Regions from separate parts of the Streptomyces sp. NPDC093544 genome, predicted to be linked through region 2. Evidence: riboswitches for the same ligand, from Rfam matches in the RefSeq annotation. Region 2 holds a riboswitch; each other region holds the start of a gene.
What was found. A riboswitch is a leader RNA that binds a small molecule or an ion and turns the genes downstream of it on or off. The one in region 2 is predicted to bind cyclic di-AMP.
Positions count from the first base shown of each region.

Region 1: another riboswitch for cyclic di-AMP. It lies ahead of AB0N66_RS10805 (LysM peptidoglycan-binding domain-containing M23 family metallopeptidase); the one in region 2 lies ahead of AB0N66_RS33180 (LysM peptidoglycan-binding domain-containing protein).
Region 3: another riboswitch for cyclic di-AMP. It lies ahead of AB0N66_RS34210 (transglycosylase family protein); the one in region 2 lies ahead of AB0N66_RS33180 (LysM peptidoglycan-binding domain-containing protein).

Region 1 is NZ_JBFBEA010000006.1:168,166-177,681, forward strand. Features, by position in the region: gene AB0N66_RS10780 (ATP-binding protein) at 1-202, opposite strand, end outside; gene AB0N66_RS10785 (MBL fold metallo-hydrolase) at 596-1,831, opposite strand; gene AB0N66_RS10790 (Glu/Leu/Phe/Val dehydrogenase dimerization domain-containing protein) at 2,170-3,348, shown strand; gene AB0N66_RS10795 (TetR/AcrR family transcriptional regulator) at 3,432-4,052, shown strand; gene AB0N66_RS10800 (SGNH/GDSL hydrolase family protein) at 4,276-5,061, opposite strand; gene AB0N66_RS10805 (LysM peptidoglycan-binding domain-containing M23 family metallopeptidase) at 5,334-6,284, opposite strand; cyclic di-AMP (ydaO/yuaA leader) riboswitch at 6,289-6,464, opposite strand; gene AB0N66_RS10810 (tyrosine-protein phosphatase) at 7,040-7,837, shown strand; gene AB0N66_RS10815 (DUF6126 family protein) at 7,869-8,021, opposite strand; gene AB0N66_RS10820 (XRE family transcriptional regulator) at 8,018-8,668, opposite strand; gene AB0N66_RS10825 (aspartate aminotransferase family protein) at 8,785-9,516, opposite strand, start outside.
Region 2 is NZ_JBFBEA010000027.1:3,640-13,155, forward strand. Features, by position in the region: gene AB0N66_RS33175 (hypothetical protein) at 1-1,416, opposite strand, end outside; gene AB0N66_RS33180 (LysM peptidoglycan-binding domain-containing protein) at 1,592-2,347, opposite strand; cyclic di-AMP (ydaO/yuaA leader) riboswitch at 2,352-2,502, opposite strand; gene AB0N66_RS33185 (CocE/NonD family hydrolase) at 2,827-4,845, opposite strand; gene AB0N66_RS33190 (peptide MFS transporter) at 4,863-6,371, opposite strand; gene AB0N66_RS33195 (polyprenyl synthetase family protein) at 6,728-7,738, shown strand; gene AB0N66_RS33200 (DUF2092 domain-containing protein) at 8,124-9,347, shown strand; gene AB0N66_RS33205 (ABC transporter ATP-binding protein) at 9,392-9,516, shown strand, end outside.
Region 3 is NZ_JBFBEA010000028.1:94,742-104,257, forward strand. Features, by position in the region: gene AB0N66_RS34200 (septum formation initiator family protein) at 1-380, opposite strand, end outside; gene eno (phosphopyruvate hydratase) at 505-1,800, opposite strand; gene AB0N66_RS34210 (transglycosylase family protein) at 2,189-2,899, opposite strand; cyclic di-AMP (ydaO/yuaA leader) riboswitch at 2,904-3,068, opposite strand; gene AB0N66_RS34215 (transglycosylase family protein) at 3,252-4,157, opposite strand; gene AB0N66_RS34220 (cytochrome P450) at 4,418-5,710, opposite strand; gene AB0N66_RS34225 (globin domain-containing protein) at 5,912-7,123, shown strand; gene AB0N66_RS34230 (nucleoside triphosphate pyrophosphohydrolase) at 7,523-8,533, opposite strand; gene AB0N66_RS34235 (SurA N-terminal domain-containing protein) at 8,753-9,412, opposite strand.

The DNA of each region.
Region 1 (9,516 bases), on a different contig from region 2:
GTGCGCCGGTGGAGCGGACGGTGAACAGCACGGCGGCGCACGCGCTGAGGGCCACCGCGGTCGGCGGCAGCACCGCCAGGCGCAGCAGTTGGGGCCGTAGGTGGGTCTCGGGCAGCGAGGGGGCTGTGTGGGCGACCGGCCGTCCGTGCCGTCCGCCCTCACGGCGGTCTGCGCGTGCGGCCGGTGCGCGAAGGTGAGACATCGGCGTCCTTGTACTGGTACGTCGGGGGTAGGGGACCGACAGGTCGGACATCCCCTGGGGCTCCCGCGGGTCTGCTCGACTCCGTCGTGCGTCATCGCGGTGCCGGTCGAGAAGAACCGAAAAACTCGACCCCTCGTCGCCCGACGGCAACTGACAGTAGTCGGCAACGCATCATGTGCGGTGGGCAGTTGACAAAGTCCCCCGGGCTGGGTCCCGCTCTGGTATGAGCCGTCGTACGACAGACCGATAACAGCCTCGGACACGCGTTCCCGTAGAGCATGGATTCGATCAGAGCTGGTCAGAAGCGGTCAGCGGCAAACGGCGAGGGCCGAGGAGCAATGTGCTCCTCGGCCCTCGCCGTCGATCGGAAACGCGGTCCTGGTGATCGGGAATTCAGCCCGCGGGCACCGTTTCCGGCTCCCCGGTGCCCTCCGCGGTCCCAGCGGCGGCGTCACCCGGTGTGTTGGCCGCGGTCTTCTCCGCGGTGGGCCATCCGCCCTCCGGCGCGACGGCCACGGCGCGCCACCAGGGCTCGGACGGGACGGTCTCGGCCGTCGGTTCGAAGGGCTCGCCGGGGCGGGGCAGCGCGACCCGTGCACCGACCGCGTCGGCGGCGGCGACGGTCCCCTCGCCGGGCTCCGCCCAGGGGTGGGCCGCCAGATTGAACGTCGCCCAGTGGATCGGCATCATGACGCCGCCGGGCCGGCCACCCTCAAGACCCTGCCGCCCGCCCTGAAGATCCAGATGGGCGCGCATGCCCTCCTCGGGCGTCATGTGGATGTCGGGCCAGAACTCGCTGTACGCGCCGATCTGGATCATCGTGGCGTCGAACGGTCCGTGCTCGGCGCCGATGTCCTTGAAGCCCTCGAAATAGCCGGTGTCACCGCTGTGGTAGATCCGGTGCTCATCACCGGCCACCGCCCAGGACGCCCAGAGCGTGTGCTGGGTGTTGCGCAGGCCCCGGCCGCAGAAGTGGCGGGCGGGGGTGGCGGTCAGGGAGATGCCGCCGATCTTCGTCGACTCGTTCCAGTCCAGCTCGCGCAGCCGGTCCGACGACACGCCCCAGTGCTCCAGGTGGGCGCCGACACCGAGCGGCACCGCGAACACGGTGTCCGTGCCGGCCAGGGCCTTGATCGTGGGCAGGTCGAGGTGGTCGTAGTGATCGTGCGAGATGACGACGACATCGACGGGTCCGAGCGCGGCCAGCGGCAGCGGTACTGGATGCAGCCTCTTGGGTCCGGCGAAGTCGAACGGGGAACATCGCTCGCCCCAGACCGGGTCGAAGAGCACACGGTGCCCGTCGATCTCGGCGAGCACGCTGGAGTGCCCCATCCAGGTGATCCGCAGCCCGCTCGGCGCGGGCTTGGCGAGGTCGGCGAGCGTCGTGGCGTGCACCGGCACCGTGCCGGCCGGGGCGCGCTGGACGCGCTCTTCTTTACGGAAGTAGGCCTTCGCGGCCTCGCGCATGGCGCCGTCGGGCCGCGGGGTACCCGCCGGGTTCTTGAAGACACCGTCCGCGAAGTTGGGCGATCTGCGGATGCGCGCCAGACGCTCACCACTCGGATCCGCGCCGAAGGCGGCGGGCCGCAGCGCGCGGAGCCCGGAGCTCAGGGGACGGAAACCGGTCACAGTACCTCCAGGTGGAGTCAGTCAGGCTTTCATTATCGTCGCCGCCCCTGACAGCGCCGGGGCAGCCCCGTCACAACGTGATGTCCGTGACCGTACGGCCTGTATCTCCTCAACCCCGCGGAGCGCCCGCTTCTTCCTCGCCTTGGGGGTGGGCGCGTGCCCGTTTCCATGACCAGGAACTCGATTACTGACTGGCTGTTCAGTACGCGTACTGTGACCATCCGGCCCCGCCCATCCGGCCGCCTTTGAAGACACCATGTACCGAGGGCTCCGACACCCCCACGGCGGTGGGCCTCGCGCCGGCCGGCCACCTGATCGCCGTATCCCGAGGAGACCCCGTGACCGCTCCCCTGATGACGCTCACCTGGACCGACCACGTCACCGGCCATCAGGGCTTCCTCGTGGTCGACCGGCTCGTACGGGGTGTCGCCAGCGGCGGACTGCGGATGCGCAAGGGCTGCACGCTCGACGAGGTCGCCGGACTCGCCCGCGGCATGACCATGAAAGAAGCCCTGCACTACCACCCCGAGGGCCGCTACATCCCGCTCGGCGGCGCCAAGGGCGGCATCGACTGCGATCCCCAGGACCCGGCGGCGTACGAACTTCTGGTGCGCTACCTGCGGGCCATGCGCCCGTACATCGAGAGCTTCTGGACCACGGGCGAGGACCTCGGCCTCACCCAGGACCTGGTCGACCGGGCCGTCGTGGAGGCGGGCCTCGTCTCCTCCATCCAGGCCGTGTACCCGCTGCTCGACGACGAGGTGACGGCGAGACGGCGGCTCGCGGACGCGTTCGCTGTCGAGGTGGACGGGATCGGGCTCGATGAGCTCGTCGGCGGCTGCGGTGTCGCCGAGTCGGTGCTCGCGGCCCTGGACCGCGCCGGGATGCCGTACGCGGGGACGCGCGTCGCCGTGCAGGGCCTTGGCACCATGGGCGGGGCCACGGCACGCTTCCTCACGCGCGCGGGACTCACGGTAGTGGCAGTCGCCGACATCAAGGGCACGATCGGCAACCCAGACGGCCTCGACGTCGACGCGCTGCTCGCGGCACGGGACGTGTACGGGACGGTGGACCGCTCGGCGCTGCGCCCGGCCGACCGTGAACTGCCGGGCGACGCCTGGTTGTCGGCCGAGGCGGAGGTACTGGTGCCCGCCGCGGTCTCGTACGCGATCGACACCGTGAACCAGCAGTTGATCGGCGCCCGCTGGATCGTCGAGGCGGCCAACATGCCCGTTCTGGCCGAGGCGGAGGAACTGCTCGCCGCTCGCGGCGTCACCGTCCTGCCGGACGTCGTGGTCAACTCCGGCACGAACGCCTGGTGGTGGTGGACGCTGTTCGGCGACATCGGCGCGGACGAGGACGAGGCGTTCAGGTACATACGGCGCTCCATGCGCGCCCTCATCGACCAGATGCTGGCCCGCGCCGAGGCCGACGGGACCACTCCGCGGGCGGCCGCGCACGCCATCGTCGCCGACCGGCTGCCGGTGATCGCCGAGCGGTTCGGCTGGTACGGATGACCGCGTCGGGGCACCGGTATCGCCTGCTCGACCCCGGCGACCCGACGCCAACACCCCCTCTGGCGAGGGATTAGGGTTGCCGCGTGGCAAGAGTGCGGTTGAACGTGGCGGAGCGGCGTGAGGAGTTGCTGCGCGCCGCCGTCGAGCAGATCGAGGCGCGGGGTGTGGCGGCGGTGCGGATCGCCGATGTGGCATCGGCGCTCGGGGTGAGCAACGCGCTGGTGCTGTATCACTTCTCGACCAAGGAGAAGCTGCTCGCGGAGGCGTTCACCTACGCCGCCGAGGACGACCTCGCCCATCTGCGCAAGCTGCTCGGCCGTCGTACCTCGGCCCTGCGCCGGCTGCGGGCGGCGGTGCGCTGGTACGCGCCGACCGGACAGGCCAAGGGGTGGCGGCTGTGGATCGAGGGCTGGGCGGCGGCACTGCGCGAGCCAGCGCTCAGGGAGGTCACGTGCTACCTCGACAAGCAGTGGAAGGCCGCGATCATCGAGGTGATCGCGGAGGGAGTGGCCGCGGGTGAGTTCCGCTGCCCGGACCCCACCGGCACGGCCCTTCGGCTGACAGCGCTGCTCGACGGGCTCGCCGTGCAGATGACCGTGTACGAGGGTCCGGTGTCGCGGGCTCGGACCCATGAGTGGGTGGACGAGGCACTCGCGCGCGAACTCGGCCTTGAGCGGGAGGCCTTGACGGCGACGGTGCGCTGAGAGGCGTACCTCTTCCGTCGGACACTCCGAACCACCGCCGGTGCCACGGCCCGCTCCACCTCGTACGTCTGGCAAAGCTCGTACGCCTCAGGAAGCTCGTACGCCCGCTGGCTCTCCTGGAAGACGACGAGGGGTGGTGCGCGGCGTCGAAGTTCCAACGCCGCGCACCACCCCTCGCCCGTCCTGCGCCACGCTGCTGTGCAGCCCGGCATCACAGCCCGGCTCAGGCCACCGCGTCGATCCATGTCCTGATGTCGTCCGGCGAGAGCGTCCCCTTGGCCGCCACATGGTCCCCGGAGGACTCGCCACGCAACCGCCGCCCGATCCACGGGACCAGGTACTCGCGCGCCCAGTGGATGTTGTCGCGCCGGACCTCGAGCGTGCCGCGCGGCGGGAGCGGCGGCCACGGCTGGTCCGGGTCGGCCGGTACTTCGAGGCCGAGGACCTGGCCGGCCCGGAGCGCGACGCGGGTGTGGCCCTCGGGTGACAGGTGGAGGCGGTCGCCGTCCCAGGCGCGGCGGTCCTGAATCGTCTTCAGGGACCACAGGTCCAGGACGGGGCAGCCGTACCGGTCGGCGATGGCCCGTAGATGCCCGTTGTACGTGGCGATCTTGCCGCGCATGTGTTTCAGCACGGGCACGCCACGGGTGTCGAAGCCGGTCGTCACCAGGACGGTGCCGACGGCGGAGGTGATGTCGGCGATCGCGCGCTCGAAGCGCTCCGCGACTTCGTCGGGGTCGACGCCGGGCCGGATGATGTCGTTGCCGCCCGCGCAGAAGGAGACCAGGTCCGGCGCGAGCTCCTTCGCCCGCGAGAGCTGGTGTTCGATGATCTGGTCGAGCAGTTTCCCGCGGACGGCGAGGTTGGTGTAGGTGAAGTCGCCCTCGGGCCGCCGGTCGGCGAGCAGTACCGCGAACCGGTCCGCCCAACCGACAAAGGCCCCGTCAGGCCCGGGGTCGCCGACGCCTTCGGTGAAGCTGTCCCCCACCGCTACGTACGACCCGATCACTGATCTGTTGCCACTCTTCGAATCGTCTGCCACATCGGCCCATGATTCACCTTCGAGTGTGAGCTACGCGACCGTAAGAAGGGGTTGACGGAGGGTGAGATAAGCCACTCATAAAGTCTGGGTCAAGCTCGGAATAAGGGCCCCGCGGGGGTAGTTGAACAGCCGCCAGGTCTGGAACTCCCTGCGCGAGAACGCGGCACGCTGATCACGAAACGCTGAAGGCCGGACCCCGGGGATCGTGGGGTCCGGCCTTCAGTGGCAAGGGAGAGGCGTCAGCCGACGGTGACACCGTGCGAGCGCAGGTACGCGACCGGGTCCACGTCCGAGCCGTAGTCCGGCGTGGTGCGGATCTCGAAGTGCAGGTGCGGTCCGGTGACGTTGCCGGTCGCCCCGGAGAGGCCGATCTGCTGCCCCTCGGTCACGGTCTGGCCCGCCGAGACGGAGAGGGAGGAGAGGTGGGCGTACTGCGAGTACTGGCCGTCGGCGTGCTGGATGACGACCTGGTTGCCGTACGCGCCGCCCCAGCCCGCCGAGACGACGGTGCCCGCGGCGACGGACTTGACGGTGGTGCCGGTCGGGACCACGAAGTCCACGCCCGTGTGGTAGCCGCTGGACCACATGCTGCCGGCGACCTTGTAGCCGGTGCCGATGGTGGCGCCCTCGACCGGCAACGTGTAGCCGGAACTGCTGCTGGAGTCCGCGGTGTCGTCGGCCTTGGCCGTGGGCTCGGCCGCCGTCTTGACGGACGACTCGGATGCCTTCGACGACTTCGACGCCTCGCTGGACGACTTGGCCGTGTCGCTCGACGTGGTGGCCTTCTTGCCGATCGACAGCTTCAGACCCGGGTGGATCAGAGCGGGGTCCTCGCCGACGGCCTTGCGGTTGTCCGAGTACAGCTTCTTCCAGCCGCCGCTGACGCTCTGGTCGTCGGCGATCTTCGAGAGGGAGTCTCCGGCCTTTACCGAGTAGGTCTTCGTTGCAGTCTTCGTCGCGATCTTCTCAGCCGCGGCGGGAGCGGAAGTGGCGGCCTTCCCAGAAGCCGTCGTGGCAGCCGTGGCAGCCTTTTCCGAAGCCGAGGAAACCGTGGAAGCCGAGGTCGCGGCATGGGCCCCGGTGGCCCCTATGAGCGGCAGCGCGAGCGCGGCGCCACCCGTTCCGGCCACGGCGATCGAGCGCGTGAAACGCTGGGACTTGGGACGGCGGTGCTTACCCTTCGCGGGCATGACGAATTCCTCTCCGGCGCCTGCGAGGTGAGCTGTCGGGTGCGGGCTGGAGATGCCCGGCCGCGCGGCAGCGCGGCTATACCCCTAGCCGTTCCGGAGACCGGAACAGGCGTGGAACCTGTGGGTCCCCCGCTCCTGCCACATACGGGTGAGTGTGCGGATTCCGGGCGGCGGCAGGATTGGGCGTCCGTCCGGATTGAGGGCGAAGGTAAGCGAAATGAGACCGCGTCGACAACCATGTGGGTTTTCTGTGCAGGCCCCGCCCTTGATCCATTTTCGGAATTACCGTCACCCTCTGTGGACAAAACACCTCTCGGGCCTGTCAAATCACCAGGGAATTCCGGCGGGTTGACAAAAAGACGTCGCAACACATCGTCACGAATATGACGCTGCTCACGCACGTCGGCCCAGGATGCCTTATTCCAGGGCCAGTTGGAATGAAGCAGTTAATTCGGACAGAACAGCTATATGCGACACGGTCGGATAACTGTCACATCGAGACCCCTGTCCGGCCCTCGTCCGGCCCTCGACGGGATACTCCTCGCGGCCGTTGAAGTCATCGCAGATGTGATCAGGCGCGACCGGCTACCAATATCATCGCGCGCCCGGCGCCCCGGAGGCACAGCTCCGCACCTGGGAAGACACCGCCTGTGGACAACTTATTGCCCCAGGAACCCATGTCGTATCGTCGAGAGCGCAACGTCCGTCGGCGGGCGACGCCGAGCAGCGCCGACGGCTGACTGGGAGGAGCCCCCGTGACACAGCAGGTCCCGTCGACCGAACCCGAGCTGACCGCTGTGCGCAACTTCCGGGACGTGGGCGGCCTGCCCACCGTGGACGGCCGCCGGGTGAAGTACGGGGTGCTGTTCCGCAGCGGACATCTCGCGCACGCCACGGAGGACGACTCGGCGTTCCTCACCTCCCTCGGCCTGCACACGATCTTCGACTTCCGCAACGCGGCGGACCAGAAGCTGGAGGGTCCGGACGTCGAGCTGCCGGGCGTGCGGAACGTGAATCTCCCGCTGACCGACCCGGCTGACGGATCCGAGTTCTGGAAGATGGTCCGCGACGGCGATCTTGAGCAGCTGCGCGCGCTCCTCGCGGACGGCAAGGCGGCGAACCGGATGATCAGGTCCTACCGCGCCATCATCAAGGAGCGCACCGCCGAGCATTCCCAGGTGCTGCGCTCGCTGGCCGAGGACAGCGTGCCCGCGCTGATGCACTGCGCCGCGGGCAAGGACCGCGCCGGCCTCTCCATAGCCGTGACACTCCTCGCCCTCGGCGTCGAGCGCGAGGCCATCGTGGCCGACTACCTGGAGTCGAACGCGACGCACCGTCGCTACAAGGTCCACCGCAGCAGTTCCTCCGCATCGGCCTACTCGTCGGAGGTCATGGAGCTGCTCAGCCCGCTGTTCGACGCGCGCGCCGAGTACCTGACCGCGGCCTTCGAGACGATCGAGGAGACCTGGGGCAGCGTCGACGCCTACCTGGAGCAGGGGCTGGGGATCACCCCTGAGCTGCGGGACCGGCTGCGCGAGCGGCTCCTCGACTGACGCAGGTCTCCCGGTCCCGGCTGACGTGCGCCTACTGGTTCTGCGCGCCCAGCGTGAACAGCAGGTAGACGAAGCCCGCGAAGAGGTGGCCGACGGCGACGTAGATGATCAGCCGCACCCATAGCGCGCGGGGGAGCTTGTCGTCCATGTCGCGGCGCGGGCCGGATCCGGTGGGTTCGATCATGGCGTCTCTCCTGGGGTCGCGTGCTCCGTCACCGGGCCGAGGCACAGCGCGGTGGTGGGGCTCTGCAGCAGGGTGTGTACGAAGAGGAGCTCGGCGCCGTCCCGGTCGGCGGCGGCGATGCGGTGCGGGGTGAGCGAGTCGAAGTGCGCGCCGTCCCCCGGGGCAAGCACATGCGCGCTGTCACCGAGGCGCAGCCGCAGTCGCCCCCTCAGGACGTGGAGCCACTCCTCACCGGGGTGGACACGCACGATGTCGCCCTGCGAGCCGTACGGGACGTGCACGCGCAGGGCCTGCATCCCGCGGCCCGAGCCGCCGGCCTGCCAGTAGGTCCAGCCGCCCGCCGCGGTCGGCTCCATGTCGCCGGCGCGCACCACGGCGTCACGCTCGGGGACCGTCTCGCCGAGCAGCTCGGAGACCGTCGTACCGTAGATACGCGCGAGTGCGAGCAGCATCGGCAGCGAGGGCTGGCGCTGCCCGGTCTCCAGGCGCGAGAGGTGGGCGGGCGACAGCCCGGCGGCACGAGCCGCGGCCTCCAGGGTCAGGGAGGCATGGCGGCGCAGCCCACGCAGCTGGGGTGCGACGACGTGCAGCTCGTCAGCGGTCCCCTGCGGGGGAGGGGAAGGGTCCATGCCCTCGGCGGTGCTCATGCCTCCATTGAGCCCGAGCCTTACCTCTGAGGCAAATTTCTTGCCTCAGAGGCAAACACCCGACGGTTCGGCATTGCCCGCACTCCCAGCAGTTCAGTTCACCACTGCCCGCACTCTCAGCGGTTCGCCACCGCCTGCTTCACCAGGGTCTTGCCGAAGTCCCACATCAGCCCGCCCCCGCCGTGCGCGTCGTCCATCACGGCAGTGAAGGCATCCACGAAGCGGTCCACGTCCCGGTCGTCGATGACCAACGGCGGGATCAGTTTGATCACCTCCAGGTGATCGCCGGAGACCTGGGTGAGGATGCGGTGCCGCTGTAGCAGCGGCACGACCACCATCTGCGCGAACAACCCCTTGCGTGCGGCTTGCAGCATCGTCCAACGGCTGCGCAGCTTCAGCGACTTGGGCCGCCCGAACTCGATGCCGATCATCAGCCCCCGGCCACGTACGTCACTCAGCAGCTCGTACTTGTCCACGAGCGCCGCGAGCCGGGACTTCAACTGCTCCCCCGTGGCACGGGCGTTGGCCACGATCTGCTCGTTCTCCATGACCGAGAGCACGGCAAGGCCCGCCGCCATGGCCTGCGCGTTCGACCCGAAGCTCGCCGAGTGCACCAGGACCCGGTCGATCGACGAGTAGACCTTCTTGAAGATCCAGTCCTTGCCCAGCGTGGCGCCGACCGGCACATAGCCGCCCGACAACGCCTTGGCCACACACACCAGGTCCGGCTCCACACCCTCCTCGTGCTGATAGGCGTAGAAGTCCCCGGTCCGCCCCAGCCCGGTCTGCACCTCGTCGACGATGAGCAGCGCCTTGTGCTTGTGCAGCAACTCCTGGGCTGCGCGCAG
Region 2 (9,516 bases):
GCCACGCGGACGGTGGCAATCCGGGTGGAAGTGGACGCGGCCGGGGCCGGGTTCGATCAGGCCCGCCCGGAACAGTCCGTACGTGATCCGCCGCCGCGCGGCGGCCTCGAGCTCGTCCCGTAGAGCGCCGCCGCGCAGCACCGCGTCGGGGCCCAACAAGCCTTCGACGACGGCCAGCGCACCGGTGATGTCGCCGTGGACCAGGCGTTCGCGGACGCCGACGAGACAGTCCGGACGACGGTGCGCCTCATCGATGGCTTGTAGGCAGGGAAGCGGAGTGCCGGTCAGCGCGACCAGCAGTTCCTCCCGGCGGATCTCGGCCGGGTCGTGGTCCAGCGCCGCCAGTACCCCGTCGACCAGGCCGATCCGGTGCTCGGCTCCCCGGCACTCCACGAGTCGGGGCTGACCTGCGGACCGGTCCGGAACGGGGGAGGAACCTCCCCGGAGACCGGTCGGCGAACGACCCGGTACCAGTGCCGAGGCGACCAGCGGATGCAGCCGGTCGGGCTCCAACGCACCGGTGCGGAGCAGTTCCAGGTCGGGCAGCACCCAGGTCGCAGCGTCGGGCAGGATCGGCAGTGCGGAGGCGCTACAGCTGCCCGCCATGGGCGCCGCGGCGATCCGCATGGCGGGCGGCCCGGGGCCGTCTCCGTCCGCGATCAAGTCCAAGGTCAGCCGACGCCGGTCACCGAACCGCACCGCGACGGCACCGGTACCGCTCGCCCGCCCCTCGGCGCGGAGCAAGATCTCGGCCTCGGCCGCCCACCGCTCGACGGCACACTGCCGCCCCCGCGGCACCATCTCCAGCGGACCGGGGTCCACAGAAGGGCCGGGCGGCCGATCGGCCCCGGCCCGGACCCGCAGCTCATCGGCCCTGCGCGCGTCCCACAGATGACGGTGCAGATCGAGGCGGAACCGCCGGTTGGGACGGGGATGCGGATGTCGGCACGCCCCGGACTCGAAGCGGGGGCCGGGGCCGCCCCACAGCGCGAGGCTGATCCGCTGACCGGCGTCCGCCCAGGCAGGCGGAGTCCGCACTACCAGGTACACCGGGTCCGGGTGTTCTCCCTCGCGCTCCGCGTCGTCGTACTCGTACTCGTACCGGGCCAGCGCGATGGTCAGACCCGGGCGCAGCAACCCGTCGGGCGCGACCCTCGGCAGGTGCCAGCGCAGCAGGTCAGGGGCGAGATGGCGGAGATCGGCCCGGATGCGGGCGGCGAGTTCGTGGCCGTGACTGCGCGCCACGGAACGCGGATTGAGATCGACATCGATGCCTGCGGCGGCACACGCCCCCGCCCAGTCCCCGGCACGACGGCGGGCGGTCGCGGTCTCGATCATGGAGGGTGGCACGGCGAACTCGCGCACGCGCAACCAGAAGGAAAGGCGGGAGTCCTCGTTCGCGGTCTGAGTGAGCATCAGCACTCACCTTGCGCGGACGGGACCCCCGATCTGCCAGCAGATTGAGTCATCATCGCGGCGAGCATAGCGTCCCGACCGCCATCCGGCAGCTGCATTTTGGCGGGTGCGTCTGCCCGGCCGCCCGCGTGCCCGCGGCAGACCCCACCCACAGCCGTACGTCTGAACTGCCCCGTCAGTAAGCCCCGTTGACGTTGTCGATCGAGCCGTACTTCGCGGCGGCGTAGTTGCAGGCCGCCGTGATGTTCGCGACCGGGTCGTAGGGGTCCATCGAGGTGCCGGCCACGTGGTAGGCGGCGAAGGTCGGGTCGATGACCTGGAGAAGGCCCTTGGAGGGGGTGCCGGCGGCGGCGTTGGAGTCCCAGTTGTTGATGGCGGCGGGGTTGCCCGCGGACTCGCGGATGATGTTGCGGTAGATGCCGTCGTAGGTGCCCGGGATCCCGGACTGGGCCATGACGGCCAGGGATTCCTTGATCCAGCCGTCGAGATCGTTGGAGTAGGTCGCGGGGGTCACCGTGGACTTCGAGGTCGAGGCGGTCGACTCCGCGGACTTCGTGGATGTTTGGGTGGTTTTCGTGCCCACGGTCAGGGTGGTGCCCGGGCGAAGCAGTGTCGGGTCGGAGCCGATGACCGCGGCGTTGGCCTTGTAGAGGGCCTGCCAGCTGTCGTCCGTGGTGTGTTCCCGTGCGATCTTGGACAGGGTGTCGCCCGCGACGACCTTGTACGTGACGAGCTTGACGTCGGGGACGGCGGCCGGAGCGGCCTTCGTAGCCGCGGTTGCCTGGGCCGGAACGCCGGCGGTGGTGGCGGCGTGGGCGCCGGTCGCGCTCACCAGGGGGAGTGCGAGCGCGACTCCGCCCGTTCCGGCGGCGACCATGCCACGGGTGAGGTGGCTGGTCCTGGGGCGGCGGTGCTTGCCTCGTACGGGCATGACGAATTCCTCTCCGGCGCCTGCGAGGTGAGCTGTCGGGTTCGGGCGGGAGCTGCCCGGCCGCGTGGTGGGTGCGGCTTCACCCCTAGCCGAGCCGGTGTCCGGATCGGCGGCTTACCTGGGTCCCCCGCTCCTGCCGTGAGCGCGTGGATGGGTGGGGTTCCGGGCGGCGGCAGGATTCGGCGTTCCGCCTGGATCGACGTGAACGTATGCGAGAGCACATGTCTGGAACAAGGCCCGATTTGACGCCGTAGATCGCTTTCGCCTGCACACACAACAGGGGGAATCGCCCGATTGTGTCCGGAATATGAAACTCAACTTACCTTTCGCGAATGGGCAATTGCGAGGCATCGCGAGGCGGGTCGAGACGTCGATCTTGTCCGGACGTGACCCATTTCACGCGACCAAGCATGAACAAAGCGGCACCGTAGGCAATCAGGGTGCAATACGGGCAGCATGCGGTGGTTGCCGGCCGCCGCTCACCCCGCCGTCCGCGGGATCCTCTTCTCCCACGTCCGGTGGAAAACCACCTCGTCACCGTCCCGGCAGATCACCTCGTTCGAGGTGATGAACTCATCGGCGTCGCAGGAGATTTTGGACGTGGTCGAGACGCGCGCGTCCCACGGCAGGTCCGGGCGGTGGAGGCGGATCGACCATGTCGAGCGGGTGCGGGCCGACAGCGGATCCGACTCGTTGATCGTGTACGTCTCCAGCACGTCCTCCGTGAATTCGAGGCCGTCCGGATAGACGCGGGTGCCGCCGTAGCGGGGGTCGACTTCGAGGCGCCACTCGCCCTTGGCCACGTCGCGCACGACGAGGCGTTCGGGGCGGGGTTCGTCCAGGGTCGCCGGTACGACCACTCCCAGGGGTTCGGACTCCTCCGGTTCCTCGAAGGCGATCGGGAACGCCGACTGCCTTGCCCGTACGGGGAGTTCGAGGGCGCTGCCCGCCGGGTCCAGGTTGAAGCCCGACTCCGAACCCGGCTGGGGCCAGATCCAGGGCCAGTACGCGGAGGAGACCGCGAGGCGGATCCGGTGACCGGGCGGGAATGCGTAACCGATGCCGTTCAGCTCGAAAACCACGTCCTCCGTAGAGCCCGGCTTCCAGGGAACCGCCTGGTCACGGCCATGGCGCGCCGACAGGTTCAGTACGCCTCGGGTGACGAGTGTGGAGGAGCCGTCGGGGGCCACATCGCAGAGTCGGGCGATCACCTGGCCGCGCTCCGCCTCCGACGTCAGCCGCAACCGCACCTTCGGACGGCCCAACACCCATGTTTCCTCCGGGACTTCGAACTCGAAGCACGCCGACCGCCCGTCCTCCTCCCGCTGGTCCGGCGGCAGATCCGCGTCGTTCCCGAAGGGGAAGAAGCGGCCCGCGTCGACGCCCGTGTGCTGCGGTGAGCGGACCAGTACCGGTGCGCCCCGGAGGCCGTACGAGACCGGTGTCACGGAGGGGGACGGCCAGGTCTCGTCACCCACCCAGCGGCCCGGCAACACGTCGTACACCGTTGCCGGAGGGTGCGCGTCCATGACGTACGAGCGCAGCAGCGGCTCCGACATCACTCCTGTGTTCCCGTCCACCACTCCGGTGTCCCCGTCGCGCAGCCAGTGGTCCCACCAGCGCAGGGTCTCCTGGAGGAAGCCGATCGCGGGTCCCGGCGGCAGGCCCCGGTCGGGGTACTGGTGCGACCAGGGGCCGATGAGGCCTCGTACGCGATCCGGTGGCAGGTTCTCGACCAGGCGCAACACCGTGTCCCGGTACGGGTCGTGCCAGCCGCCCACCGCCAGGACGGCGGCCTGGATCGCGCCGTAGTCCTCGCAGACGCTGCCGTGCTTCCAGTACGAGTCCCGGGTCTGGTGCGACAGCCAGGTGTGGAGGTACGGCTCCACCGCCTCAAGGCGCTTCACCCACAGGTCGTGCCACATCACCTCGCCGACGTGTACCGGGTCCGGCGGGCGGGCGACGAAGGCGAGCATCGTGGCCGCCCAGGCGTGCATGTCGACGGCGAGGACGGAACCACCCATGTAGTGCACGTCGTTGTCATAACGGTCGTCCGCCGAGCAGACGGTGACGACCGCCTTGAGCGGCTCGGGCGCGAGGGCCGCGATCTGGAGGGAGTTGAAGCCGCCCCAGGAGATGCCGAACATGCCGACCTTGCCCGAGCACCAGGGCTGGGAAGCCAGCCAGTTGACCACCTCCACCCCGTCGGCCAGTTCCGTCTGCGAGTACTCGTCCGTCGGCATGCCCTCCGAGTTGCCGTGGCCGCGGACGTCCACGCGGACGGAGGCGTAGCCGTGACCGGCGTACCAGGGATGGCGTTGCCAGTCGCGCGGCGCCGTCCAGTCCGTGAGGCGGTACGGGAGGTATTCGAGGAGCGCCGGTACGGGCTCGTCGGTCAGGGGGCGCCAGACGCGTGCGTACAGACGTGTGCCGTCCGGGAGGGGGATGAGGACGTCCTCGTGAGCGGACTCGTAGGGGAAGGACGTACGGATGCGCATGCGTGATCCCGGTGGTTTCAGTGGACGGGGTACATGGTGCGGCGCAGCCAGGGGGCGAGTGCCATCACGGCGAGGCCCGCGGCCACCGCGATCGCGCCGTTGACGCCGAAGTAGGCCGGTTTGGAGACGTCGTCGTAGAGCTTCACGGTCTGGGCCTGGATGCCGTTGGCGAGCGCGAGGGACAGGAACCAGAGGGACATCGTCTGGCTGGAGAAGGCGATGGGGGCGAGCTTGGTGGTGGCGGACATGCCGGACGTCTCCAGGAGGATGTCGCCGAGGCCGAGGAGCAGGTACGAGCCGACGATCCACCAGGCCGACATCAGGTAGTCGTCACTGCTGTGTCCGCTCGTCGGCAGCACGATCAGCAGGAAGGACAGGCCGCCGAGTACGACCCCGATCGCGATCTTGTTGGAGGCGTGCGGCTGGTTGCGGCCCATCCGGACCCACAGCGCGGCGACCACGGGCGCGAGGGCGACCTCGAAGGCGCCGAGCGCGGAGGCGTACCAGCCGGCCGGGAAGTCGTAACCGAGGATCCTGCTCTCGGCGTTCGACGCGGCGAGCAGCATCATCGTCGAGTACGCCTGGAAGAGGATGAAGTTGAAGACGGTCGAGGCGAGGAAGAGGACGACGTACGGGCGCAGGTGGCCGCGTTCGGCGTCCGTCACGCGCGGGCTCCTGAACATCACCGCGAAGTAGACGACCGGCGCGATCACCGAGATGAGGGTGAGCAGGTCGACGAAGCGGCCCATCGTCAGATAGCCGGCCACGGCGAGGACGGTCGCGAGTACGGCCGCCGCGAGGAGGCCGAGGCCGATCAGCAGGACCGTCCGGCGCATCGCGTCGGGGGCGAGGGCGAATTCCGCCGCGCGCTTGCGTCCGGCCAGGTGACGGCGGCCCATGACGTACTGGATCAGGCCGAACGTCATGCCGACCGCCGCCGCGGAGAAACCCCAGTGCCAGCCCCGGTGGTCGCCGAGCCAGGCGGTGACGAGCGGGCCCGCGAAGGCGCCGATGTTGATCGACATGTAGTAGAGGGCGAACCCGGCGTCACGGCGCTCGTCCTCGGTGCGGTAGAGCTTGCCGACCATGGTGGCGACGTTGGGCTTGAGCAGGCCGGTGCCCGCGCTGATCAGGCCGAGGCCGACCCAGGTCAGGGTGCCCGTCGGGACCGCCATGGAGTAGTGGCCGCAGGCGATCAGGATGCCGCCCCACAGGACCGCGCGGTACGAGCCGAGCATCCGGTCGGCGAGCCAGCCACCGGCGACCGAGACCAGGTAGACGAGCGTTCCGTACGCGGCCGACACCGAGGCGGCGGTGCCCGACGACATGCCCATGCCGCCGTGGGCGACGGTGTCCGCGAAGTAGAGGACGAGGATCGCCTGCATGCCGAGGAACGAGAAACGTTCCCAGACCTCCAGGCCGGAGAGGGTGAGCAGGCCCCTGGGCTGGCCGAAGAAGGCGTGGTCGTCACCGGGAGGCGGAGGCGGCTCACTGCCTGGCTCGGATTCGACGGTGCTGCGGGACACGGCGGCCGGTCTCCTTACGGGGCGCTGACGCGACAGAGGGAAGCCTGGCAAGTGGGCGGATATCGGCTCGTATCAATTGATCAAGAACATACCGCTCGTGATGTCGCACCGCCGGGCGTGCAGCCGCCTTCCGTTCGGGTGGAGGTTTCCTTCTCCTTGGGGCTGTGGACTGTCCGTCCCGCCCGGGGGAACTCGTGAGGGAAGTCGGCTATGGGGACGGTGGGCGCTCGTGGTGATCGAAACGTGACCGGATACGCTGACTTGAGTGATGGCAGCGACACATCGACAAACCGCGTCACCGACCGAATGATCGACCGAGTTCGCCATGTGATCGTCAGCAGACAGGAGAACCTCTCGTGACCGTCGTCGGGCCGTTCGGGCTGAGCGTGCGGGACCAGGCTCTCGAAGCCGATGTCCAGGCCGGATTGGCGGCTGTCGAGGAGGGTTTGCTCGAAGCCACCAAGAGCGAGGTTCCGTTCATCACGGAGGCCGCGCAGCACCTGGTGCGGGCCGGCGGCAAACGTTTCCGGCCACTGCTCGTGACGCTCGCCGCGCAGTTCGGGGACCCCTACGCGCCGGGTGTCGTGCCCTCGGCCGTGGTCGTCGAGCTGACGCATCTCGCCACGCTGTACCACGACGACGTGATGGACGAGGCGGACGTACGGCGCGGAGTGCCCAGCGCGAACACCCGCTGGGACAACTCGGTGGCCGTCCTCACCGGCGACTTCCTCTTCGCGCGCGCGTCTTACATCCTGGCCGACCTCGGTCCCGACGCCGTCCGGATCCAGGCCGAGGCGTTCGAACGGCTCGTCACCGGACAGATCCTGGAGACCGCGGGTCCGCGCGACGGCCGTGACCCGGTCGACCACTATCTCGATGTGCTCAGCGGCAAGACCGGTTCCCTGGTCGCGGTCGCCTGCCGGTTCGGCGCGATGATGTCCGGGGCCGACGAGACCGTCGTGGATGTGCTGACGCAGTACGGGGAGCGGCTGGGTGTCGCCTTCCAGCTCGCGGACGACGTACTGGACATCGCGTCCGACTCGCGCGAGTCGGGCAAGACGCCGGGGACGGATCTCCGTGAGGGGATTCCGACGATGCCGGTGCTGCGGTTGCGGGAGCGGGTCGCCCGGCTCGGTCTCGCCGAGGACATCGCCCTGTGCGAGCTGCTGGACTCCGACATGACGGATGACGCCCGGCACGCCGAGGCGCTGGCCAGGCTGCGGGTGCACCCGGCTCTCGAGCAGGCCCGGCGGGACACCGTGCAGTACGCGGAGGACGCGCGGGCCGCGCTGGCTCCGCTGCCGGAGTGCGACGCGAAGGCGGCGCTGGTGGAGTTGTGCGACGCGGTGGTGCATCGGGCGGGGTGACCCGGCCCCGTAGGAACCCCGCCGGAGCAGTTGTGGCGTACGTCACATTCTTCGACCGAGTCCGGTCTCCAGTCTCCAGCCACCGGGAGGCCGGTCGCCGGACGGGCATGCCCGATCGCACGCGGCCGCACCCGATCGCACGCGACCGCAGCACGGTCACCGGCGCGGTGGTGTCTCCCGCCAACCCCTACGGGTTGCGGGAGACACCACCGCGTTACGTCATACCGCAGGAGTACGCGGAGTTGCGTCCGGGGTCTGACGCATCTCTCCCGCCGATTTGGTCAGATGGACAACACCACTCCTCACCGGTTCGGGTGAGAATGGCGGCTAAGAGTGGACCAGTGCAGTACGACGAGCCGCCGCCGACGACGGAGGTAAGGCACACATGGCACCGTACGAATCCGACCACAGCACGAACGCCGACGAGGCCGAGGACGTGCGCACCGGCCGGCGGAAGGCGGCGCGTTACGTCGTCCCGGTCGCGGTGATGGGGGTGGCGGCGGTAACCATCGGGCTCGTCCCCGCGCTCGCCGACTCCGGGGACCCCGACCTGCCCAAGATCAGCGCCCAGCAGCTCATCGAGAAGATCGCCAAGTCGGACGTCCAGCAGCTGTCCGGCACCGTCAAGATCAGCACCGATCTCGGGCTTCCCGACCTGGGTGGCCTGGAGAGCAGCTTCGCTTCCGGGGCCGTACAGGGCGGTGGCAGTGACGGTTCGTCCGCCGATCCGTCGTCCAAGCTCCTGGAGCTGGCCACCGGCACGCACACGCTGCGCGTCGCGGCCGACGGCCCGGACAAGTCCAAGGTCTCCCTGCTGGACAGCGCCGCCGAGTACAGCCTCATCCACAACGGCACGGACGTGTGGGGATACGACAGCAAGTCGAACGAGGTCTACCACTCGACCGCGCCCAAGTCCGGTACGGAGAAGGGTCAGACGGAGAAGGGTCAGGACGTCCCGGCCACTCCCCAGGAGCTCGCCGACGAGGCCCTCAAGGCCGTCGACGACACCACCTCCGTGACCGTCGACGGCACCGCGCAGGTCGCGGGCCGTGACGCGTACAAGCTGCTCATCAAGCCGAAGCAGTCCGGCTCCACGGTCGGCGCGATCACCATCGCGGTCGACTCGAAGACGGGGCTGCCGCTGAAGTTCACGCTGACCCCGGCGAGCGGCGGCGCGGCCGTCGTGGACGCGGGCTTCACCAAGGTCGACTTTTCCAAGCCGGCCGCTTCGACCTTCGACTTCACCCCGCCCAAGGGTGCGAAGGTCACCGAGGGCGACGACGTGAAGGCGCCGGAGTCCGCCAAGAAGTCCGACGAAGACCTGGGCGCTGGGCTCGACGGGCTCGAAGGGCTCAAGACGATCGGTGAGGGCTGGAACTCCATCGCCGAGTTCGACACGGGCGGCGAGGGCGTACCGTCCGGCTCCTCCGGCAACGGCGACGTCGACGGGTTCCTGAACTCCCTCGGCGACCAGGTCACCGGCAAGTTCGGCTCGGGCACGGTCTTCTCGACCCGCCTGGTCAACGCGCTGATCACAGACGACGGCAAGGTGTACGCCGGTGCCGTCACCAAGGACGCGCTGGTCAAGGCGGCCAACGCGGCTCAGTAGGTCTCGTACGGACAGGCCGGACCGCAGGACGAATTGAGGAGTCTATGGAGGAGCTGTCCGCCGCGGAGCCCGACCCGGTGGGCGACACGGGAGGGACGGTGAGCGCGGTCGCGGCGAAAACGGGCGCGGCGAAAACGGCCGCCGGGGGCCACGCGGCGAAAACGGCCGC
Region 3 (9,516 bases), on a different contig from region 2:
GCGTCCGGGTCGATCACGATGTAGCCGGTCTCCCCCGGCATCACATAGTGCAGCCGGTCCCGGATCTGCTGCTCCGCGTACGCGTCGTCCTGCCAGCGCGCCTTGAGGTCACGCAACTGCTCGACCCGCGCGCGGGCCTGCTCCCGCTGCCGCACCAGGTCGGAGACCTCGGCGCGCTGGGACACGTACTGCCTTATCGGATACGCGAGGGCGACGACCAGCGAGCACAGGACAAGAGCGAGGAGCGCCGCCCGCCCGGTGAGCCGCGAGCGGCGCGCCTGGCGCTTGGTCTGGGAGCGGTAGACCCGGGCCGCCGTCTGCTCGCCGAGCAGCCGCAGCCTGGTCGAGGTGGAGAACCGGTCCCGGTCCTTCACAGCCATGATTCCCGCCTCCCCGATACGTCCCTGCCTGCACGTGCGTACGTCCCCGCACACGGTACGGGACCGAGTACGGGGACGTACGTACGACGCTTCCTACGAAGCCGAGGCTCAGCCCTTGCTGTGCTTAATGGTTCGCAGAGCGAAACCGCGGGAAGGCGCTACGGCCGGCGTACACGGCCGCGTCGTCGAGGATCTCCTCGATGCGCAGCAGCTGGTTGTACTTGGCGACGCGGTCCGAGCGGGCCGGGGCGCCGGTCTTGATCTGGCCGCAGTTCACCGCGACGGCGAGGTCGGCGATGGTGGTGTCCTCGGTCTCGCCGGAGCGGTGGGACATCATGCACTTGAAGCCGTTGCGCTGCGCCATCTCGACGGCGTCCAGGGTCTCGGTCAGCGAGCCGATCTGGTTGACCTTGACGAGCAGGGCGTTCGCGGAGCCCTCCTCGATGCCGCGGGCCAGGCGCTCCGGGTTGGTGACGAAGAGGTCGTCGCCGACGATCTGGACCTTGTCGCCCAGCTTGTCGGTGATGACCTTCCAGCCTGCCCAGTCGTCCTCGTACAACGGGTCCTCGATGGAGACCAGCGGATACGCGGCGACGAGCTCCTCGTAGTACTCGGTCATCTCGGCGGCCGAGCGGGACTTGCCCTCGAACTCGTACTTGCCGTCCTTGTAGAACTCGGACGCGGCGACGTCGAGCGCGAGCCCGATCTGCTCGCCCGGGATGTAACCGGCCTGCTTGATGGCCTCAAGGATGAGGTCGAGCGCGGCGCGGTTGGACTCCAGGTTCGGGGCGAAGCCGCCCTCGTCGCCGAGACCGGTGGACAGGCCCTTGGTCTTCAGCACCTTCTTGAGGGTGTGGTAGACCTCGGCGCCCCAGCGCAGCGCCTCGGAGAAGGACTCCGCGCCGATCGGGGCGATCATGAACTCCTGGATGTCCACGTTCGAGTCGGCGTGCGACCCACCGTTGAGGATGTTCATCATCGGAACGGGCAGCAGGTGCGCGTTCGGGCCACCCAGGTAGCGGAAGAGGGGCAGGTCGCTGGCCTCGGAGGCGGCGTGCGCGACGGCGAGCGAGACGCCGAGGATGGCGTTGGCGCCGAGCGAGCCCTTGTTGTCGGTGGCGTCCAGGTCGAACATCGCCTGGTCGATCAGGCGCTGCTCGGTGGCGTCGTAACCGACGAGCTCCGGGCCGATCTGCTCGATGACGGCGAGGACGGCCTTCTCGACACCCTTGCCGCCGTAACGGTTGGGGTCACCGTCGCGCAGCTCGATGGCCTCGAAGGCTCCGGTGGAGGCGCCGGACGGGACGGCGGCACGACCGGTGCTGCCGTCATCGAGGCCGACCTCGACCTCGACGGTGGGGTTCCCTCGCGAGTCGAGGATTTCCCGGGCTACGACGACGTCGATGGACGGCACGAGCATCTCCTTCAGGAATGTGACGCGGGTACGCGGGACTGTGGCAGCCCCGCGGGATGAGCCTAACCGGCTCCGAGGGATCGGCCAGCCGGTCTACCCCCTCTTGTACAGAACTGAGCGTACGCATTGTTCCAGAACGGAACAAAAAGACAGAGGAGAGGGGGTGAAGAGGGGCCGTAAAGAGAGGGAGCGAAGCCGGATCTCAGCCGGAAATGAAAAAGCCCCGCCCCGGTGCGTACGGGGGAACACGCACCGGAGCGGGGAGCCCGTGGGGGACGGGGGTGACCCACACGAGGCCTTCAGTATGGAGACCACGTATAGGAGCCTGCTGTGGTTCAGCTGAGAACCGAATATCAGCCGCCGGCCGACCGCCGTCGGCCGGCGACCCCGGCCGTCAGCTGAGGTGCAGCTGCTGACCCGGGAAGATGAAGTCCGCGTCGTCGATGATGTCCTTGTTCAGCTTGAACAGCTCCTGCCAGCCGCCCTTGACGTTCTTCGCCTCGGCGATCTCGCTGAGAGTGTCGTCCTTCTTCACCTTGTACTCGCCGTCACCCTTCTTGACCGTCTTACCGGTCGGGGTCTCGACGGTCTCCTTCGCGGCGGTCTCCCGCTCCGAGGAACGCGAGGCACGCTGCTCGTCGGTCTGTGAGCTCGGCGTGCTCTGCTGCGAGGGGGTGGTGCTCTGCGAATTGCCCGAGGACGAGGACGAGTCGCTGGAGCCGGCGTCGTTCGCGGCGTTCGACAGGCCCGTGCCGCAGGACGGCCAGGCACCCTTGCCCTGCGCGGCGAGAACCTTCTCGGCGACGGAAATCTGCTGGGACTTGGAGGCCTGGTCGGCAGTGGAGGCGTACGAGCTGCCGCCGTACGCGGACCAGGTGGAGGCGGAGAACTGCAGGCCGCCGTAGTAGCCGTTGCCCGTATTGATGGACCAGTTGCCACCGGACTCGCACTGGGCGACGGTGTCCCACTCGGAAGTGGTGGCGGCGGAGGCGGTGCCGGCCGCCATCAGCGGGGCGGCGACGGCGACGCCGGTCACTCCGGCGAGCGTGGCGATACGAGTGACCTTGGACGGGCGACGGTGCTTGCCCTTGCACGAACGCAGCATGAAGTGATCCCCTCACCGACGCCTACGAGGTGAGCTGTCGGGTTCGGGCGGGTGAGTGCCCGGTCGCACACCTTTCGGTGCACGGCTTAACCCCAAGCCACTCCCGGTCAACTACCGGGCGCGGCGCTTACCTTGGGTCCCCCGCTCCTGCCTACGGCGCTTGACGCGACGACTGTTCCCGTACGGCCGCTGGCAGGATTCGGCGTTGCAACCGTCGGGGCCCGCGATGGCGAGCGGTCACGACCGTAGGCAGGGGATCGGCGGAATATCAAAGGCGATCAGGGGGTCTGAGATCCATCTCTCATTCTCGCCAAACGGGACATTACATGGCGAAACATGACGTGAACTCCCGCTACTTTTCGCCCGGTTCGGCACCAACTGCGAGGCTCTGACCGGGCAGGATGAGGTCCGCGTCGGCGCCGACCGTTTCCTTGTTCTCGGCGTACAGCTGGGTCCATCCGCCGTCGAGGCCAAGGGCGTCGGCGATGAGCGAGAGGCTGTCGCCGACGCGGACGACATACGAGCCGTCGACGACATCGCGAGCCTCGTCGGAGCCACGGGAGGCGTGCCGTCCGGAGGCGGCATCGTCCGTACCGCCGTCGGTCGCGCCCTCGGCGGCGATGTCGCCACGGTGACGCCCGGCGCCGCTCGCCTCATCCTCGGACGCACTCGAAGAGTCGTCGCCCTGGGTGGACTTATCCGATTCGTCACCATTCGCCGCGCTTGAGTCCGTGCTCGCGTCTGTACTCGCGTCGGCACTCGCACCCTCGTCCGAACTGTCGGACTTGGTCGAGTCCCCGGTGCTCTCGGTCGCACCCGAGGAAGGCGAAGCGGACGGAGAGGGGCTGGACGATTCGGACGGGTCGGCGGAACCGGATGCACCAGGCGTGGCGGAGGCGTCGGATGACGGGTCGTCCGACACGCCCGTGTCGACCTCCACCGAGGCGGAGTCCTTGCTGAGCCCGGAGAGGGGTCCACAGGTGGGCCAGGCGACGAGCCCTCGGCCGTCGAGGATCTTCTCGGCGACGGCTATCTGCTGCGAGCGGCTGGCCTGGTCGGCGCTCGGGGCGTATTCGAGGCCGCCGTAGTTCTCCCAGTCCCACTGGGTCACGTGCAGCCCGCCGTAGTACCCGTCACCGATGTTGTCGCTCCAGGAGGACCCTGTCTCGCACTCCGCGACGCGGTCCCAAGTGGTGGTGTCGGCCGCGCTCGCACTCGTGGCACCGAGCAACGGGATCGCGATGGCCGATCCGGTCACTCCTGCCGCGACAATGAGAGCCGGGGCCTGACGGGGGCGACGATGGCGGCCGTTCCCGGAGAGCATGCGGAAGCCCTTTCATGTGACAGCAGGTGACTACAGCGACGTACGGCGACGTCAGACGACGTCTGCGACGGATGATCCGCGCTGGTCATTGAACGTATCCGGCCTCGAACGCTTGTCACAAGTCGATGCAGCGTAGATCACGTGAAGATCACATTGTTGAGGGATCGTCAGTTTTTCGCGACACCCGAAGTGCCTCAAGACCGCCCGGTGGACAACTCGACCGGAGCCGCGAACTCCACTGGAAGCGTGCGCAATCCACGCATAATGAGACCACCACGCCAGCGCAAATCAGCGGAATCTCCCGCGAGTTGGAGGTCGGGGAGACGGGTGAGGAGCGTGGCCAGCGCGGTCTGGCCCTCCAGGCGAGCGAGGGGCGCACCGAGGCAGTAATGGATGCCGTGCCCATAGCCGAGGTGCTGGTTGTCACGGCGGGAGAGGTCGAGCGTGTCCGGTTGCTCGAAGCGTTCGGGGTCACGGTCCGCAGCCGCCAGTACGACGAGGACGGGGTCGCCGGGTGCGATGTCCTGCCCGCCGAGCCGGACGGCCTCGGTCGCGTACCGCCAAGTGGCCAGTTCGACAGGGCCGTCGTATCGGAGGAGTTCCTCGACGCCGGTTTCGAGCAGTCCACTCTCCCCGGCGGCAAGTGACTCCTGTAGCCGCCGCCGCTGCTCGGGGTGAGTAAGGAGGGCGTACGTGCCATTGCCAATCAAATTCACCGTGGTCTCAAAACCAGCAAAAAGAAGGATAAACCCCATTGCTGCCACCTCGTTCTCCGTGAGGTGTTCGCCGTCGTCCGAGGCGCGGATGAGGGCGGAGATGAGGTCCTCGCCTGGGGCGGGGTGCTCGGGCAGTTCCTCGCGCTTGCGGTGGATCAGCTCGGCCAGATACCCGCGCATCTTCTTCACGGACCGAGCGACACCGCCCCTCGGCCCCCCGCCGTGCCGGATCATCATCCCGGCCCAGTCCCGGAAGTCGTCCTGGTCCTCGCGGGGGACGCCGAGGAGATCGCAGATGGCGTAGATGGGGAGCGGGAAGGCGAACTCGTGGATCAGGTCGGCGGACCCCTTCTCCGCGAACTGGTCGATGAGCTGGTCGGCGAGCTCCTGCACACGCGGCGCGAACTCGGCCACCCGGCGGGGCGTGAACGCCTTGCTGACGAACCGGCGCAGCCGGGTGTGGTCCGGCGGGTCGATGTTCAGCAGATGCGTCATCAACTCGGCCTTGCGCTCACCCGGGATGCCCGTCTTCCCCTTCGCGTGGGCGGGTTCGTCGTGATGCACCGGATTCTTGCTGAGCCGTCCGTCCGCGAGCGCCTGCTTGGCGTCGGCATAACGGGTGACCAGCCAGGCCTCCACCCCGCTGGGCAGCCGGGTCCTGTGCACGGGCGCATGCTCACGGAGCCAGGCGTACGCAGGGTAGGGGTCGGTGGCGAACTCCCAGGTGAAGAGTTCGGGGGCAGGACTTGCGGGAGTGGGGTGCTCGGTCACTCCTTGACGGTATCCGGGTGAGGCCGGGATGCCTTGTCCGGCCGGTGGCCGGCCCGATGCTGAACCGGTGTTGGCCCTGCGCCCGCCGGCTACCAGGGGTACTCGACGAGCCCCTGACGACCATCGCGCCCTTCACCCCGGGCTGTCCGGAAATCACCTGCTGTTTGACTTCGCGGCTCGGCAAGTCCCTACAGTCGCGAAGTGGACCCCGAAATACTCAGATCCAGCTTCGCGGTCGTCGAGAGACGGGCCGAGTTCGCGGTCAAGTACTTCTACTCGCATCTGTTCCGGCACAATCCGGACGTACGCGAGCTGTTTCCGCTGGACTTTCCGGAGGACATGGAGCGGCAGCGGGACCGGCTGTTCGCGGCGCTGACGTATGTGATGGAGCGGCTGGGGGATCCGGCACTGCCGGGATACCTGCGGGAGTTGGGGCGGGATCACCGGAAGTATCTGGCGGAGCCGGACCATTACGCCGCCGTGGGGGCGAGTCTGATCGCCGCGTTCACCTTCGTCGCGGGGTCGGCGTGGAACGCGGAGGTCGAGAAGGCCTGGGCCGAGGCGTACGGGGCGATCGCCAACGTCATGCTCCAGGGCGCCTGGGAGTCGCAGCAGATGGGTGAACCGCCTTGGTGGGACGCCGAAGTCGTGACCCGGACCCGGCACGGTGACGATCTCGCCGTGCTGACCCTGCGGCCCGACAGGCGGCTGCGCTTCTTCCCCGGCCAGTACGTCAGCGTCAACGCCCCGCATCTGCCGGGCATCTGGCGGCCGTACTCACTGGGCAACGCACCCCGCGCCGACCACACCGTCGACCTGCACATCAGCCGGGTCGAGGACGGGGTGCTCTCCACCGCCCTGGTCCGCCAGACGCGGGAGGGGGACATCCTGCGGCTCGGCGCGCCCTGTGGCGCGATGACCCTCCGGGCGCCCGTGGAGCGGCCGCTGACCTTCATCGCGGCCGGTACGGGATGGGCACCCGTCAAGGCGCTTCTGCAGCAGCTCGACGCCACGCACGAGGCCCGGCTCTTCCTCGTCGCCCGGGACACCTCCTATCTGTACGACCGGTCCGCCGTCGAACGACTTCAGGCCCGACTTCCGCTGCTCTCCGTCACGTTCATCACACCCGCGCCCGGCCGACCCAAGGCGGAAGCGACCGAGCGATTGCGCACGGCGCTGGGCAACCGCGCGGGCTGGGAACGGCACGACGTCTATCTGGCCGGTCCGCCCCAGCTCGTCGAGGAGATCGGCGACGAGCTTCCCGGGCTGGGCACTCCGGCCGAGCGGGTCTTCCACGACGTCCTGGCGCCGACCGCCGAGGAACGCACCCGGCCGCTGGGCACGGCGGAGTGGCTGCTGGACCGCCCGCAGCCGAGCTGGCACAACCCATCGGGCCGCGCGCCCAGCGCGTGAGCGCCCAGCGCGTGAGCGCGTGGCGCGTGAGCGCGTGGCGCGTGAGCGCCCAGCGCGTGAGCGCGTGGCGCGTGAGCGCCCAGCGCGTGAGCGCGTGGCGCGTGAGCGCGTGGCGCGTGAGCGCCCAGCGCGTGAGCGCGTGGCGCGTGAGCGCGTGGCGCGTGAGCGCGTGGCGCGTGAGCGCGTGACTTCGGCGCTGAGCCGGACTCGCCCTTCCGCGGGTCAATGGGCTCCAGCCCTCATACCTCCGCAGGTCGCCGGGCTCCGACCCTCGTACCTCTGCGGGACGCTCAACTCCGGCCCGCACACTTCCGCGGGCCACCCGACTCCGGCCCTCACACCTCGGCGGGTCGCCCGGCTCCCACTCACACCCCTACGTAGGCCACCCAGCTCCGACCCTCATCCCTCCGCAGGGCCCTCCGTCGCGCGGATCGCGTCGCGGTACGCGCGCGCCGCCGTTCGCAGGGCCGTCTCCGGGTCCACGCCCTCGGCCTCGGCGCGGGTGGCTATGGCCAGCAGCTCGTAGCCGACGCCCTCGCCCTGGGGGAGTTCGACCTCAAGTCCTGCCGTACGCACCCGGGATGCCAGCTTCGCCGCCAGGGCCAGGCCCGGCTGGCCGAGCGGGATCCCCTCCGTCACGGACGTGCGGCCCTTCTCCTCGGCCTTGGTGCGCAGCCAGTGCTCCTTGACCTCTTCGGGGGTCGTGGCGGTCTCGTCGCCGAACACGTGCGGGTGGCGGTGGATCAGCTTCGCGACGATGCCGCCGACGACGTCGTCGATGGAGAAGGGGACGTCCTCGTCCTCCGGTCCGCCTTCCTCGGCGATCCGGGCGTGGAAGACGACCTGGAGCAGGACGTCGCCGAGTTCCTCCCGCAGCTCGTCCCGGTCGCCCTCCTCGATCGCTTCGACCAGTTCGTACGCCTCCTCGATGCCGTACTTCGCCAGGCCCTTGTGGGTCTGCTGGGACGACCAGGGGCACTCGACGCGGATGCGGTCCATGACCTGGACGAGGTCGAGGAAGCGGGCGCCCGGCAGGTCGTACGAGGCGGGGAGCAGCTCCAGGTCCGGCATCTGTATGCGGCCGGAGCCCGCGAGCCGGGACAGCCCGTCGGTCAGCCGGGGCTCGCCCTCGCCGGTGGCGACGACGACCACGGTGCGGCCGCCGGCACAGGCGTCGATCAGTTCCTGCGCGTTCGGCGCCGTCTCGTCGACGGTGATGCCCGCCTCGCGGAGGTACGGCAGCTGCGGATGCGCACCGTCCGCGCACAGCACCTGGTCGGCACCGCGCAGCGCCTGCCAGGCGGGCCAGGACAGCAGACCGGGGGCGACGCGGTGGCTGGTGGTGAGCAGGACGATACGGCCGGGGGCGAGGGCATCCGGGGCGGGGGCGGGGACATCCCGGCCGGGGATGTGGCTACCGGGGCCGGTCGCGTCCGGGGTGCCGTCGAAGCTGGTTGCGTTCACCCCTCGAACGTAACCCACACCGCCGAGCGCCCCGCCAGTTATCCACAGGCCAGCCAGCCACCCCGCCCGTCCTCAGGTCGGGCGGCCGAACCACGCCAGCAGCGGGCCCGGACGCCGAACCGTTTATCCACAGCCCCGGCCCGTCCCGGCCCTCCAGGCTGTCCGCTACGCCGTCTCCGGCGTCTGGGCCGCCGTAACCTCCCGCAGCCACGGCGTCTTCACGTCGACGCGGCTGCTCTTCTGGACGTCCCAGGCGCCGTAGCGCGGGTTCAGGTCGACGTCCAGTTTCTTGGAGGCCTCGGACATCGCCTTCCAGAAGGTGGCCTGGCCCTCGGTGGTGTTCATGTCGGCGCCGATCGCAGCGGCGAGCTTCTGGGCCTCGATCTCGGTGCGGAGGCTGTCGTCGAGACGCTTGGGAGCCACCCCGTACTGCGTCAGCCAGGCCGACTCCAGCGCCTTGGCGCCGCCCGCCTGCTCCTCCAGGGAGGTGCGCAGCTGCTGGGTGTCCTTGCGGGACACGCTCACGCCCGCGTTCTTCGCGGCCTGGTCCAGGACCCGGTCGAGGACCAGGGTGTGCAGGGTGTCGCGGGTGAGGCTGCTGGTCTGTGAGACGGCCTGCTTGTACTGGGCCTCGTCCGTGGTGGCGGCGCGCTGTGCCGTACGCACCTCGTTCACGCGGCCATCCAGCTGCGCGATGGTGATCCGCTGCCCGCCGACGACGGCCGCGGCACCGGGATGCGCCTCGCTGCCGCAGGCGGTGAGAAGGGGGGCCGCGGCGACGATCGCGGCGGAAAGGACGAGCGCGGTGCGACGGCGGCGGTGCAAGGAAGCCTCCCGAGGAGATTGTGCGGCGGTGCACAAAGTCTTGCGGTGATCGATGGTAGGCAGTGGCCCAGCTCTCGGCCACCCATTCGACCAACGATTCGCAA